Regions from separate parts of the Sphingobium sp. Cam5-1 genome, predicted to be linked through region 2. Evidence: riboswitches for the same ligand, from Rfam matches in the RefSeq annotation. Region 2 holds a riboswitch; the other holds the start of a gene.
The links. A riboswitch is a leader RNA that binds a small molecule or an ion and turns the genes downstream of it on or off. The one in region 2 is predicted to bind cobalamin.

Region 1 (7,727 bases), on a different contig from region 2:
GGGCCTGCCCACCGATACGCTGCGCCATCGCGTGGCGCTGCTGGTGCCGATGAGCGGTCCTAATGCGGGCGTCGGCCAGTCCATCGCCAACGCCACGACGCTGGCGCTGCTGGATACCAAGGCGGACAAGGTGCGCATCACCACCTATGACACCAGCATGGGCGCGGCGGCGGCTGCGAACAAGGCGCTGGCGGAGGGCAATCGCCTGATCCTGGGGCCGCTGCTGGCGGAAGATGCGCGGGTCGTTGGGCCAATCGCGGCGCGGGCGAATGTGCCGGTCATCAGCTTTTCCAACGATGTGAGCGTTGCTGGAAACGGCGTCTACATCATGGGCTACAATCCCAACCAGTCGATCGAGCGCGTGGTCGAGTTCGCCAAGGGCAAGGGGCTGTCGAAGTTCGCGGCGCTGGTGCCCAAGGGCGTCTATGGCGAGCGGTCGGGCACGTCGCTGCTGCGCGCGGTCGAGGGTGTGGGTGGGACGGTCGTGTCGATGCAGACGTTCGACCGGACGGCTGCTTCGATGACGGCGGCGGTCAAGAAATTGCAGGCGTCGTCCAGCTATGACGCGCTGCTGATCGCCGACAGCGGGCGCGTGGCGTTGCAGCTGGCCCCGATCGTGCGGAAGAATGGCGGCGCGACGGCGCGGCTGCTGGGCACGGAACTGTGGAATACGGATCGCGGTCTGGCGTCCGCTCCGGCTTTGCGGGGCGCGTGGTTCGCCAGTGTGTCGGACGGGCTTTATGGGCAATTGGCGGGGAAGTATCGGGCGCGTTATGGCAGCGCGCCGTTCCGGCTTTCAGCGCTGGGCTATGATGCGGTTCTGCTTACCGTGCGGATTGCGCGCGATTGGAAGCCGGGGACGGTCTTCCCGGCGGCGCGGCTGCGCGATTCTGGGGGCTTTTCGGGGATTGATGGCGCGTTCCGGTTCGGACGTGGCGGGGTTGCCGAGCGGGCGTTGGAAGTTTCGGAGGTTGGTGCCGGGACTTATACGGTGGTGGCGGCTGCGCCCAAGGCTTTTGGGGAGTGATATAACCTCCGTTCGCCCTGAGCTTGCTCAACGGCTCTTCTTTCTTCAAGGAAAGTAAGGGGCTTCGACAGGCTCAGCCCGAACGGTTGTGGGGGTAATTAGCTTTTGATCCGCCCGGTCGGGAGTATCAGCGGCCATTCGCCGTCAGCCTCGATGCAAGCCGATATGCCGTATACTTCGGCAAGGCTCTGTTCGGTAAGGACCTCCATCGGCTTGCCCTCGGCAACCAGTCGACCGTTGTCCATCAGCAACAAGCGGTCGCAATAGCGTGCCGCCATGCCAAGGTCGTGCAACACCGTGACCACGAGCGACCCGGCACGCGCTTCGGCCTTCAACAGGTCCATGACATCCAGCTGATGCCCCGGATCAAGCGCCGCGAGGGGTTCGTCGGCGATCAGGGCTGGCGCGCCTACTGCCAGCGCACGGGCGAGGAGGACGCGGGCGCGTTCGCCGCCTGATAGCTCGGTTGCGATTCGGCCTTTCAAATGCAGCACATCGGCGCGAGCGAGCGCGGCATCGACCATCGCTTCGTCCTCGGGCGAGAGGCGGGACAACGGACCCAGATGCGGCATGCGGCCGAGCGCTACCAGTCGTTCGACCAGCAACGGCCAGTGCAGCGTCTGGCCTTGGGGGAGATAGGCGACTCGGCGGGCTATGTCCTTTCGGCTGAGGCTGGCGATCGGAAGGGCGTCGATAGTAACCGCGCCACTTTCCGCGCGGACGAGGCCGAGCAGAGCGCGGATCAGCGTGGATTTGCCAGCGCCATTGGGACCTATGATGCCGATCAGTTGCCCCGGCTCCAGCACCGTGGTGACGCCGGTCACGGCGGCATGGCGGCCAAGGCGAACGGACAGGTCTTGCGTGCGGATGGTCACCATAGCCGCCGCTCCCGCATCAAGTGGACGAGGAAGACGGGGACGCCGAGCAATGCAGTCAGGACGCCGAGCTTTAATTCGCTGCTGGTGGGGATCAGGCGCACGCCAATATCGGCCAGCGTCAGCAGCGCCGCGCCGCCGAGCAGCGAAGGAAGAAGGATGGCCGAAGGCGATCGATCGGTCAGCGGCCGGACAAGATGCGGCACGATCAGCCCGACAAAGCCGATCGCCCCCGACACGGCGACCGCGCCGCCGACGCCGATCGCGACCCCCAGCATCATGCGCAGCCGCGCCTTGCCAAGATCGACGCCGAGCGCCTGCGCGCCCTCCTCGCCCAAGGTCAATGCGTCGAGGCTGCGGCCGTCCGCAATCAACAGGGCAGCGCCGATGAAGACGCAGGGCATCGCGATCCAGACATGGGCATAGCTGCGATTCTCAAGGCTGCCCATCAGCCAGCTCATGATCTCCATCGCCGCGAAGGGATTGGGCGACAGGTTGAGCGACAGGCTGATCCCCGCCCCCGCCAGCGTCGCCACCGCGATGCCCGCGAGGATCAGCGTCAGCGGGCTTTCCGATGGCCCCGCCAGCAGGAACAGCGCCCCGATGGCGACAAGGCTGGTGGCAATGGCGAGGATCGGCAGGATGGCGGGATGCAACTGCGCCAGCCCGAAATAGAGCGCGCACACGGCGCCGAGCGCAGCCGAGTTGGACGCGCCAAGCACCGAAGGTTCAGCCAGCGGGTTGCGCAGATAGCCTTGCAGCGCCGCTCCGGCGAGGCCCAGCATCGCGCCGACGATGAGGCCCAGCAACATGCGCGGCAGGCGCAGGTCGATGAGGATGGCGCGCGCGACCTCGTCACCACCGCCTGAGAGAACGGCCATGATGCGGGCAGGCGAGAGCGGAACCGCGCCGAGCGTGAGAGAGCCGAGCGCTGCCAGCAGAGTCAGCAGGGCCAGGGCCGGGAGCAGCAAGCGATGGCGGCGGGCGCTCATGGCTTGCTTCTCCGCTGCCGCTGGCTAGAGCAGACAAGGTGCCTGCTAAAAAGATCATCGCCGCGCTGCTGGCGCTTGGCCTGACCGGAGCCGCCCCCGCGCCGCCCCGGCGCATCGTGTCGCTCAACACCTGTTCCGATCAATATGTGCTGGCGCTCGCCGATCCGGGGCAGATCGCCGCCTTGAGCCCCTATGGGCATGATCCGGAACTGTCGGCGGCGGTCGCCAAGGCGAAGCGCTTCCCCATATTGAAGCGCCCGGCCGAAGAAGTGCTGGCGCTGCGTCCCGATTTGGTGATCGGCTTTCCCGATGGCGCTGGCGGTGTTGTGGGCGCGCCGGACGGACGATGGCGCAAGCTGGGGCTGGCGAGCGCGGACAGCTTCGCCGCCATCCGCGACCAGATCCGGCAGGCCGCCGCCGCCATCGGCCATCCCGAGCGGGGTGAGGCGATGATCGCGGGCATGGAGCGGGACCTTGCCGCCCTGCCCCGGTCCCGGCGCGGCGGCGTCGCTGCCTATTATCAGCGGCGCGGCTATATGACCGGGACCGGCACTTTGGTCGATGAGCTGATCCGGCGCGCGGGCCTCACCAATCTGGCGGCGAAGCTTGGCAAGCCAGCGCTGGCGCAAGTGCCGCTGGAGGAAATGATCGCGGCTAGGCCTGATTATCTGATCGTGGAAGAAGGCAGCGAGAAGGTCGTCGACCAGGGGACGGAGATGCTCCACCATCCGGTGCTGCGATCCATCCCCCGCATCCGCGTGCCGCAAGCATGGACGGTGTGCGGCGGCCCCGCCTATGTGCAGGCCGCACGCAGCATCATCGCGCAGGCGGATGCCGCAGGCAAAGGCAGGACGCAGCCAAAGGCCGCGCCCCGCTGATAAGGGGCGGTCGCCCACCCCCTTCACCTTCTACCGTCAGAAGCGGACACGCACGCCGCCAAAGGCCGACCGGCCGTAGGTGCCATAGCCATAGGCTGTGGCGTATTCCTGATCGAACAGATTGTCGATCCGGCCGTAGATTTCGAGCCTTTCCGTGAGCGGGAAGGACGCGCGAATGTCCGTGACCGCATAGCCGTCAATCTGCACCCGGTTGCGCGTCACGGGGTCGAGATCGACGCTGTCGCTGACCATCGTCACGGTCGCGCCAGTCGACAGGCCGATGGGCCAGACATAATCCATCGACGTGCTCACCGCATTCGCGGCGCGGCGCAGCAGGCGCTCGCCAAAAGCCGCGCTGCCCGATGAACGATCCCGCGCATCGACATAGCTATAGGCGGCGGTGAAGGTCAGCGCATCGACCGGGCGCAGCGTGAGCATCGATTCCACACCCTTGGCCCGGGTGCGATCCAGATTGCCATAGGTGAAGGTCGTATTGTCGTAATTGAGCTGGTCCCGCGTGTCGCGCCAGAAGCCGGTGACGGACAGCACCGCCCGGTCGCTGCCCAGATTCTGGTCGAAGCCGATGTCGTAGCTCTTCGACCGCTCGGGCTTCAGGTTCGGATTGCCGCTGAATGTATCGTAAAGCTGGTAGAGCGACGGCGCCTTGAAACCCTCGCCATAGCTGAGGCGAATATTGGTCGCGCCGCCATTGGGGGTATAGTTGGCGTTCGCGCCGAAGGTGGTCGCACCCCCGAACTGGCTGTGATCGTCATGCCGCACGCCTGCGGTCATGGACAGGCCTTCAACTGGCTTCACCACCGCGAGGGCATAAACGCTGTCGATATTGGCGCGGTGGCTTTCCTGCGAACCGAAGCCGAAAAACTCATAATCGGGCCGCTCATGCTCATAGCCGAGCAGCAGCTTGACGTCATCCATGGGCTGATAGACGCCTTCATATTCGAAGCGCAGGTTCGTGCCCGAATAGCCGAAGTCCGGGGCGTTGCCGCGCACGAAATAATAGTCGCGATCCTGCTGATACCAGGTAACGGCCGCCCGATTGGTCAGCTTGCCCTCGAACAGCGCGAAGTTGAGGCCCGCATAGCCGATATATTGATTGGATTTAGCAGCATCAGGGCTATCGGTCGGCGCGCCAAAGAAGCTGTCATAGTCAAGATCACCGTTGATATAATAGCCGCGCAGGTCGAGGCTCAGATCATCGGTGAAGGCGATCTTCAGCCGGGCATTGCCAGTGATATTTTCATAGCCGTCCTTTTCCGCGCCACCGAAATCGGAAGAGACAGCGGAGATGCCATCGGTGCGGAAATAGGCGAGCCCAACGCCGCCCGACAATATGCCGCTGGTGCCCGATACATCCGCCTTCGCATTCAGCGTATCGGCATAGCCATAATCGACCGACGCCTTGCCGCCGAACCCTTCGCTCGGGATGCCGGTCATGATGTTGACGACGCCGCCGATCGCCTGGCTGCCATAGGCGATGGAGTTGGAACCGCGCAGCACCTCGATCCTGCGGATGTTGCCGACCAGCAGGTTGCCGAAATCATATTGATCGCCGATGCCGCTCGGGTCGTTGACCTTCACGCCGTCGATCAGCACCAGCGTCTGCGTCGTTTCCGCGCCGCGCACCGATACGCTGGTCACGTTACCCAAGCTGCCGGTGCGGTTGAAACGGATGCCGGGCGTCGTCATCAGCAGATCGACGACGCTGACATTCTGGCGGGTGTCGATCGTCTTCTCGTCGATCACTGTCACCGCCTGCCCGACCTCGTCGGTGGGCTGTTCGATGCCGAGCGCGGTGACGACGATCCCGTCCGCCTCATCATCGGCAAGGGCGGGCGTGGCGGCGAGCAGCGCCAGCAGTGAAATTCCGGTCCTGATCATAGTCTGTCTTCCCTGAGCGCCATGCGACATGAGCCCAGGGCCTGCCGCACAAGCGGCCGGTATGCGGGAAGAAGAGACGCCAGCCCCGTCACGCGCACCGATGCGGCCCTGCGCCGCTTCGTCGCTCAGACGGAAAACACCGTGCCCGGACCTATCCCTGGACCCAAGGCAAGAGCGACCATGCGCCGGTAGGTTTCCTGGCTCGCGGGTCGTCGCGGTGATGCACGCCTTCCCGGACTTTTGGTCCAGTGGCTGGTCCCCCTCGCCTCCCCCTTTGAAGGCTTGCAGGTTTCCCTGTGCATCGCGCTCGCCGCTTACAGTTGCAGGGACAGCCGCGGAGTTGGACGGTGATCCCGTCCGCACCGCATTCCCTTTCCGGCGCGATCTTTCGTGAACGGTTGCCCGTTCACGCGGCGCGCCATAGGGGAAAGTGAGGCTATTGCCAAGGAGTGGATCGATGCGATTGCTGGGCGCGGTGCTGGCGGGTGGGCGATCCAGCCGGTTCGGAAGCGACAAGGCGTTGGCGCTGATGCCGGACGGGCGCACGCTGATGGCGCATGCGGTGGCGGCAATCGCGCCGCATGTGGAGGCCGTGGTGGTCTGTGGGCGGGGCGTCGATGGGCTGACGGGGCTGGCGGATCGGCCTGCGCCGGACCTGGGGCCTCTGGGCGGGCTGAACGCGGCGCTGCATCATGCGCGGACGAAGGGTTATGATGCGGTGCTGACGACGGGGTGCGACATGCCGGTCTATCCGGCGGCGCTGGTGGAGGCGCTTATTGGCGACAGTGGGGCGGTGCTGAAGGGGCAGCAGCTGGCGGGCTTCTGGCCTGCGTCGCTCGCGGACGAACTGAACGCGCATCTGGCGGAAGAGAATAATCGGTCGATCTTTGGGTGGATCGAGCGGGTGGGCGCGCGGGTGGTGGAGCGGCCGGAACTGGTGCTGCCGAATATCAATCGGCCGGAGGATCTGGCGCACTGGCGCGAGCCGAACTGAGCTTGCCGAAGCCCCCTCCCTTCCTTCCAACTAAGGTCAGGGGTGTTCGACAAGCTCAGGGCAAAAGTTGCGCAGAGTCGGCCTTCAAAGCGGAAGAGCGACGCTGGCTGCAACCCCTACAGGCATGGACGTGCCCGCCACCGCTTCGCCGATCAGCAGCAGGGTCGGGTCTTCATCGCTGATCGTGGCGACCAGGAAAGCGAGCGCGGACAACTTGCCGCGGATCAGGCGTTCGGTGGGGAGGGAGACGTTGACCGCCACCATCACCGGCGTTTCGGGATCGCGTCCGGCGGCGATCAGCTGGCGGCTGATCTCTCCGGCGGCGGCGCGGCCCATATAGATGCCGAGCGTGCCGCCGGGGCGGGCGAGCGCTTCCCAGTCGAGCTTGAGCGGCTCTCCGGCTTTCAGATGCGCGGTCACCAGCGTCAGGCCGCGCGCCTTGCCGCGCAGGGTGAGCGAGGCGCTGCCGCTCGCCGCTGCTGCGCTGACCGTGGTGATGCCGGGGCAGATGTGGAAGCGGATGCCGTCGGCGGCCAGATGCTCCATCTCTTCGGACGAGCGGCCGAATACCGAGGGGTCTCCGCCCTTGAGGCGGACGACGCGCTTGCCTGCTTTGGCGGCGGCGAGGAGGAGGTCGTTGATACTTTCCTGCGCCTTGCTGTGGCGGCCGGAACGCTTGCCGACGCTGACCCGCTCGACGCCTTCGGGGATCAGGTCGAGGACGCCGGGGCCGACGAGGGCGTCGTAGAAGACGATTTCGGCCGCCGCGATCAGCTTTTCGGCTTTGCGGGTGAGGAGGTCCGGGTCGCCCGGCCCTGCGCCGACCAGCCAGACTTCACCGGGGGCGATCAATTCATTCGGCTGCATGAAGCGTCTCCTGCGGGATTTGGGCGAGGATGTTGGCGAGCGCGGGGCGGCAGGACCCGCAATTGGTGCCAGCGCCGATCGCCTTGCCGATGGCGGGCACGTCGACCAGGCTCTGGTCGCGGATGGCGGCGACGATCTGATTAAGGCCGATGTCGAAGCAGACGCAGATGGTCGGCCCCTTGTCCGGCTGATTGC
Region 2 (7,727 bases):
GCCGAGACGGCGCAGCGTTTCGAAAGCGTCGGTGCAATTGTGAGCGTGCAGGGCGTGCGCTATCTGAACGGCCCGCGTCTTGCGGGTGAGGGCTGCTGCGTCGATGCCGGTGCCCCTCCCCGTCCAATCCTGCGCCTCGCCGCCGAAGGATTGAAGACACAGCGCGGCGGCGGGGGTGGTGTTGGCGATGCCCATCTCTCCGCTGAAGAGCAGGTCGCAATCCTGCATGACGACGGCGGCGCCTGCGTTCAGGGCGTCGAGGCATTCGACCTCCGTCATGGCGGGGGCTTCGCATATGTCGGCGGTGGGATTGTCTAGGGCGAGCGGGACGATGACCAGCTCGGCGCCGCAGGCGCCCGCAAGGGCGTTGATCGCCGCGCCGCCCGCCTGAAAATTCGCGACCATCTGCGCGGTGACGGAAGCCGGGAAAGCGCTGACGCCGCGCGCGGCGACGCCATGGTTGCCCGCGAAGATGGCGGCGCGGATGCGATCGGCGCGCGGGCGTTCGCGACCTTGCCAGCCTGCCATGAAGAGGGCGATCTCCTCCAAACGGCCGAGCGATCCGGCGGGCTTCGTCAAAGATGCCTGCCGCTCCGCTGCCGCTTCGATCGCTCCTGCGTCAGGTTCGGGGAGCGTGGCGAGCGCGGATTGAAAATCGGCACGATCCTGAAAGCGGATCATGTGCAGACGAAGCCTTCTGGCGGGGTGCGGGCGATGAAATGGCCCTTAACGCCCTGCGGCCATTCGGCGTAGCGAACCACGCCTTCTTCGCTGGCGGCGTGGCGCAGGGCGTAATCGAGGATCGCGCGCGCCGCATCCGCGTCCGGGGTGAAGTCGCCCAGCACATAGCCGACTTTGCCCGGCCCGCGCACATGAACAGTGCAATGACGCTGGCAGGCGAAGAGGCAGGGCATGTCCTGCACGGCAACCGCTTTATAGGCCGGGTCCTGCGCCTGAAGGTCGCGCATGGCCTCAACCAGCAGCGCGCCGCCGCGTTGTCCTGCCCCATCTTCCCGCTGATCGGCGGACAGGCGGCAGGTCGAGCAAACCACAACCGAAGCTCTGTTTTCGACCGCGCACAGCATCAGCGGCGCGCTTCCATAACCATGTGGACATGAAAGACCGTCGTCATGGTCCTCCCCGCAAAATCGAACCGCAAACGGCCCTGCCCGGCCGAATGGCGAGCAAGGCGGTGGCTGTCGTCCGCGAGGGGAACCCCGTTCGTCCGGCACACCCTGTCCGGTCGAAGAACGACTGCGGCAGGCAGGTCTCCTGGCTCACGGGTCGCTGCGCACCGGCCGCCTTCTCGGGAGATGCTCCCCCAATGGCTGCGTGGCCGGTCCACTCACCGCTTACAGTTGCAGGGGCAGCGCGGGCATTACACCCGACTTCCCTTTTGATCCCCGAGGGGAACCTGTCGCGGGGCTGCTGATAAAGAGGCGACGGCGCGTCCGCAAGCGGTAGATGGGAGCGGCGCGTCGTCAGTCGGGCAGGTCGCCCGCCGCGAGCACGGCATCGGGCCGCGCGAGCACGACGATCGGCAATCCGGCGCTGGCCGCGCGTTCGGCTGCCAGACGGGTCGGGGCGGAGATGGTAACGAGCAACGGGCAATTGGCGAGCGCTGCCTTTTCCACCAGTTCAAAAGAACAGCGGGAGGACAGCAGCGCGAAGCCGCCATCCCACGACAATTGCCGCAGCCGCATGGCCCCGATCAGCTTGTCGAAGGCATTGTGGCGGCCCACATCTTCATAGGCGAGGCGGATGGCACCATCCGCCCCGGCCAAGGCAGCGACATGGACCGCGCCGGTTTGCCGGTTAAGCGGCTGATGCGCGGCAAGATCGTGCAGGGCACCGAAGATCGCCTCCCAGCTCGCGTCCGATCGGGCAGTCACGGCAGGCAAGGGACGCAGCGCCTGTTCCAGATTTTCGACGCCGCACAAACCACAGGAGGAATCGGAGACGCGATGACGGACTCGGCCTAGCAGCCCCTCGATCCGGTCTTCCGGCAGCGTAGCCCGTGCGACCAAGCCCTGCTCCGTCGCATGGACATCGACGTCGAGCGGCGCGTCGGATGGGAGGACCAGCCGCTCGGCCAGCGCAAACCCCTGCACCAGTTCCGCAACGTCGGCGGGCGTCGCCATCAACACGGCATAGCCAACGCCGTTGAACTCGATCGCGACGGGCACTTCCTCCGCCAACTCGCGCGTCACGGGCGACGCCTCGCCGTCGGGGGTGATGCGGGTGAAGGAGAAGGGCGAAGACATAGGGTCGGTCTAGGCGGGCAATGCGCGCGCGGCAATATGGCGCGGGAGGCAAATGGACGCGGGCATGCAACTGCCGCTTCCCTTTGGCGGCCAAGCCATCTATGCACGGCCACGATCGCGCCGGTGCCTGAAAGGGCTTTAAAGGGAATGCGGTGCGGGCTGCTGACAAGGCGCCCAAATCCGCGGCTGTCCCTGCAACTGTAAGCGGTGAGCGAGACGCATATCGACCTTCCGTCACTTGTCGGAGGGTCAGCCACTGGGCCGGACGCTAAATCATGCGAGGCCTGGGAAGGCCATGTGTCGAGCGAGGACCCGTAAGCCAGGAGACCTGTCGGCGTCTGGTCGCTCTTGCTTTGGCCCAGGGGATGGCCGGGGCACGGTATTCCGTCTGAGCGACGCGTGCGGCGGGTCCGCACCGGCATGCGTGCCGGGCGCTATGATGCGTCCGTCCGGCGCGTGGTGTCGGCCGCTTTGCGGAGGTCCCGTCCAGTCTCGCCGACGCTGACGGGAGCCATGCTTTTATGGCCATGCAATTTCCGGCGCTGCGACGACGCGCCACTTTCATATTCGGCGCGTTGATCGCCGCCAACATCGCGTTGTGGCTGTGCGCCTCGCTGATCTTTGCGGGCGACACGATGATGCTGGGCACCGCCCTGCTCGCCTGGAGCCTGGGCCTGCGCCACGCAGTCGATGCCGACCATATCGCCGCGATCGACAATGTGACCCGTAAGCTGATGCAGGATGGGCAGCAACCGCTGACCGTCGGCCTTTGGTTCGCGATCGGGCATAGCGGGATCGTGCTGATCGCCGCCGTCGGAATCGCTTTCGCCGCCAGTGCGCTGAGCAGCGTGGAGGCGGCGGGCGAGATTGGCGGAACGATCGCGACGATCATCTCCGCCACATTCCTGTTCGCCATTGCCGCGATGAACCTGATGATCCTGCGATCGGTTCTGAAGACATTTAACCATGTTCGCAGCGGCGGCGCCTATGCCGATGAGGATATGGATATTTTACTGGGCAACCGGGGTTTTCTTGCCCGCCTGTTCCGGCCGCTGTTCCGGCTGGTCACGCGCAGCTGGCACATGGCGCCGCTGGGGTTCCTGTTCGGTCTGGGGTTCGACACGGCGACCGAAGTCGCCATCCTCGGCCTGTCTGCAGGACAGGCGGCAAGCGGGCTATCGATCGCGACGGTGCTGATCTTCCCCCTGCTGTTCGCGGCGGGCATGGCGCTCATAGACACGGCGGACGGGGCGCTGATGATGGGCGCCTATCAATGGGCGTTCGTGAAGCCAATCCGCAAGCTCTACTATAATATCACCATCACATCGGTGTCGGCGCTGGTCGCGATCGTCATTGGCGGGATCGAGGCGGCGGCGCTGCTGGGCGACAAGCTGGGCCTGACCGGCGGCGTCTGGTCGGTGGCCGCCGATCTGGGCGAGCATTTCAATAGCCTGGGCTTCTTCATCATCGGCCTGTTCGCCGCCTGCTGGCTGGTGAGCTGGTTCATCTACCGCTGGAAGCGCTTCGACGAGATCGAAGTACCCCTCTCCAATCAAGGACAGACTTTATGAGCAAGGTTCCTGCTACCGTCATTACCGGATTTCTGGGTGCCGGAAAGACGACGCTGATCCGCCATTTGATCGAGAATGCGGGCGGACGGCGGCTGGCGCTCATCATCAACGAATTTGGCGACGTCGGTGTCGATGGATCGCTGGTGAAGGGATGCGGCGATGAAGCCTGTCCGGATGACGACATTATCGAGCTGGCCAATGGCTGCATCTGCTGCACCGTGGCGGACGATTTCCTGCCTACCATGCAGCGGCTGCTGGACCGGGATGTGCCGCCCGATCATATCATCATCGAGACGTCGGGCCTTGCCCTGCCCAAGCCGCTGGTCAAGGCGTTTCAGTGGCCCGATATTCGGACGCGGGCGACGGTAGACGGCGTCATCGCGCTCATCGATGCGGACGCTCTGGCGGCGGGGCGCTTTGCGCATGACGAGGCGGCGCTGGCCGCCGCGCGGGCGGCGGACCCGACGCTGGACCATGACAGCCCCATTGAGGAGCTGTTCGAAGACCAGCTGGCTTGCGCCGATCTGGTGTTGCTGAACAAGACCGACCTGGTCGCGCCGGAGAAGCTCAACCAACTGGAGCAACAGCTGGGCGGCGAAGTGCGGCCCGGCGTCCGCGTCGTTCGCACCGCGCGCGGCGAGATCGATCCCGCCATCCTGCTTGGCCTGGGCATCGGCGTTGAAGAACATATCGACGCGCGACCGTCTCATCATGACGATGAGGAGGATCATGATCATGAGGATTTCGACAGTTTCGTCCTTGATCTAAACGAAATAGACGATCCCGCGCGGCTGCCCGCGGCTCTGGAGCGGGTCATCGCCGATCATGACATCCTCCGCTTAAAGGGCTTCATCGCAGTCGCAGGACGACCCGCGCGACTGGTCATCCAGGCGGTGGGGCCGCGCGTCCAGCATCATTTCGACCGCCAATGGCAGGCGGGCGAATCGCGTGCGTCCCGGCTGGTGGTGATCGGCCAGGCAGGATTGGATCGCGCCGCCATCGAAGCCGCACTGTCGGGACAGTTGGCGACCGCCTGATGCATTTGCTGACCGCCACGCCCGGCACCGTCTCCAACGGGGACGAAGCCATTGACCTTGGCCAATCGCCGGGCGACATCGTGCTGCTGACCGTGGCGGACAGCGACCTTGCCTGCTTCGCGAGCGCTGCGGCGATGCTGGGCGATGGCGCGCCTTCGATCCGGCTCGCCAACCTGCTGCAACTCAGGCATCCCTATTCGGTCGACCTATATGTCGAGAAGGTGATTGCCCACGCTAAATTCGTCTGCGTCGTCTTGCTGGGCGGCAAAAGCTACTGGCCCTATGGCATTGAGGAAATTGCCAATGTCGCGCGGGATAAGGGCATAGCCTTTGCGGCCATCGCCGACGGGCGGGAGGATGATCCGGAACTGCGGCTCGCCTCCACCCTGCGGCCTGCGACATGCGATCTGCTCAGGGATTATCTGCGGCAGGGAGGTATCGCCAACGCGATGGCTTTCCTGAAGACGGCGGCGGGGATCGCAGGGTTGGATGCGGGCTATGCCGACCCGCCGGTGCCGGTCGCAGACGCAGGGCTGTATTTGCGCGGTGTCGAACGTCCGGTGCTGGATCAGGTAAAAGCGGATTGGACAGATGGGCAGCTGACGGTGCTGTTCCTCTTCTATCGCGCGCTGCTAATCGCTGGGACGCTGGAAGCGGTGGACGCGATGATCGCGGGACTGCGCGCGGCGGGGCTAAATGTGATGGCCGTGCATGTGCGGGCGTTGCGCGAACCCTTTGCGCGGAATTTCCTCGAAGGGGTGATGGGCGCGGTGCGTCCGGATGTCATCCTGAACGCCACAGCCTTCGCCGCGTCCGCGCCGGGCGAGCCGCGCGCACCGTCGATATTGGAGCAGGCGGACTGTCCCGTCCTTCAGACGATGTTTGCCAGCGCTGAACAGTCGGCGTGGCAGGACAGCGCGCGAGGCTTGGGGCCGCGCGATCTGGCGATGCACATCGCCCTGCCAGAGGTGGACGGGCGGATCTTCACGCGCGCAGTCGCCTTCAAGGCGGTGGCGCGGTTCGACGCGCGCACCGAATGCAGCATCATCGTACCGCAGGTGCTGGCGGACAGAGTGCGCTTCGTTGCCGAGCTGGCTGGAAATTGGGCAAAGCTGCGTCGCACTCCGACAGGCGAGCGGCGGGTAGCGCTGGTGCTTGCCAACTATCCCAACAGGGATGGACGCATCGGCAATGGCGTAGGGCTGGACACCCCGGAAAGTGCGGCAGCGATCCTGGGGGCGCTTGGTGAAGCTGGCTATGCGGTCGGCGATGCGCCTACCGAAGGCGCGGCGCTGATGAAGTTGATGATAGGGGGCGAGGCGACCTGCGCGCTGCCGCTGTCTGACTATCGCACCGCATTCATGCGCTTGCCTGAAAGCGTTCGCCGAGCAGTGACGGACCGGTGGGGGGAGCCGCAGGACGATCCTTCCTGCAAAGGCGGCGCCTTCCAGCTGCGTGTGCATCGCTTCGGCCATGTCGCAGTCGCGGTGCAGCCTTCGCGCGGCTATGATGTTGATCCGAAGAGCAGCTATCATGATCCGGCGCTGCCGCCGCCGCACGCCTATCTCGCTTTTCACATCTGGCTGGCGCAGGAATTTGGCGTCCACGCGGTCGTGCATGTGGGCAAGCATGGCAATCTGGAATGGCTGCCCGGCAAGGCCATCGCGCTGTCGGAAAGCTGTTTTCCCGAAATCTGCGCGGGGCCGATCCCGCAAATCTATCCCTTCATCGTCAATGATCCGGGCGAAGGGACGCAGGCGAAGCGGCGCATCGGCGCATGCATCATCGACCATCTGACGCCTCCGCTGACGCGGGCCGAGACCTATGGGCCGCTCAAGGAACTGGAGGCGCTGGTCGATGAATATTATCTGGCGGCGGGGATGGACCCGCGCAGGTTGGAGACGTTGCGGCGGGACATATTGGCGCTGGCCGCCGCGCAGGGGCTGGACAAGGATGCGGGGGCGCAAGGGAGCGGCGATGATGCGCTGGCGGCGATCGACAACTATCTGTGTGAACTCAAGGAAATGCAGATCCGCGATGGGCTGCATGTCTTTACCCGATCGCCCGAAGGCGTGCTGCGCCGCGACCTGCTGATCGCGCTCGCCCGCTGCCCCAGGGGGTTGGACGAAGGACAGCAATCGCTGCTGCGAGCGCTGGCGGATGATCTGGCGTTGGCATTTGACCCAATCGACTGCGGGATGGGGGTGCCTTGGGAAGGGCCTAGGCCGGAGGTGCTGGGCGGTCTGACGATGGACCTCTGGCGCAGCACGGGGGATACGGTCGAGCGGCTGGAACTCTATGCCATGCAGTTGATCGACACAGGCGATGCCGCGCCGGGGCCGTCCAGCGCGCGCGTTCTGGAGGTGATACGCAGCGACCTTGGTCCCCGCGTGGATGCTTGCGGCGGGGCGGAGAAGGCTGCGCTGCTTCAGGCGCTGGATGGGCGGTTTGTGTTGCCCGGTCCTTCCGGTGCGCCGGCGCGGGGGCGGCCCGATGTGCTGCCGACGGGGCGCAATTTCTATTCGGTCGATACGCGCGCGGTGCCGACCGTCGCGGCGTGGAACTTGGGGCAGAAGTCGGCGGAACTGGTCGTGCAGGACTATCTCCAGCGCGAGGGGGATTATCCGCGCGCAATCGCCCTGTCGGCATGGGGCACGGCGAACATGCGTACGGGCGGTGATGACATCGCGCAGGCGCTGGCGCTGATGGGCGTGCGGCCGCGATGGGAATGGGCTTCGGGTCGGGTTGTTGGCTTTGAGGTGATGACGATCGCCGAGCTGAACCGGCCGCGCGTGGACGTGACGCTGCGTGTGTCGGGATTTTTCCGCGATGCCTTTCCGGAACAGATCGACCTG

Region 1: linked by a shared signal. The riboswitch ahead of IZV00_RS00490 (TonB-dependent receptor plug domain-containing protein) and the one ahead of IZV00_RS18535 (DUF1636 domain-containing protein) in region 2 are both predicted to bind cobalamin.

Annotation. Positions count from the first base shown of each region.
Region 1 covers NZ_CP065138.1:97,192-104,918, reverse strand. The annotation lists gene IZV00_RS00510 (penicillin-binding protein activator) at 1-1,027, shown strand, start outside; gene IZV00_RS00505 (ABC transporter ATP-binding protein) at 1,126-1,905, opposite strand; gene IZV00_RS00500 (FecCD family ABC transporter permease) at 1,899-2,894, opposite strand; gene IZV00_RS00495 (ABC transporter substrate-binding protein) at 2,933-3,772, shown strand; gene IZV00_RS00490 (TonB-dependent receptor plug domain-containing protein) at 3,809-5,671, opposite strand; cobalamin riboswitch at 5,842-6,101, opposite strand; gene mobA (molybdenum cofactor guanylyltransferase) at 6,129-6,665, shown strand; gene cobA (uroporphyrinogen-III C-methyltransferase) at 6,750-7,532, opposite strand; gene IZV00_RS00475 (nitrate reductase) at 7,519-7,727, opposite strand, start outside.
Region 2 covers NZ_CP065139.1:993,798-1,001,524, reverse strand. The annotation lists gene cobT (nicotinate-nucleotide--dimethylbenzimidazole phosphoribosyltransferase) at 1-681, opposite strand, end outside; gene IZV00_RS18535 (DUF1636 domain-containing protein) at 678-1,085, opposite strand; cobalamin riboswitch at 1,246-1,433, opposite strand; gene IZV00_RS18530 (formate dehydrogenase accessory sulfurtransferase FdhD) at 1,482-2,264, opposite strand; cobalamin riboswitch at 2,369-2,614, shown strand; gene IZV00_RS18525 (HoxN/HupN/NixA family nickel/cobalt transporter) at 2,786-3,835, shown strand; gene cobW (cobalamin biosynthesis protein CobW) at 3,832-4,872, shown strand; gene cobN (cobaltochelatase subunit CobN) at 4,872-7,727, shown strand, end outside.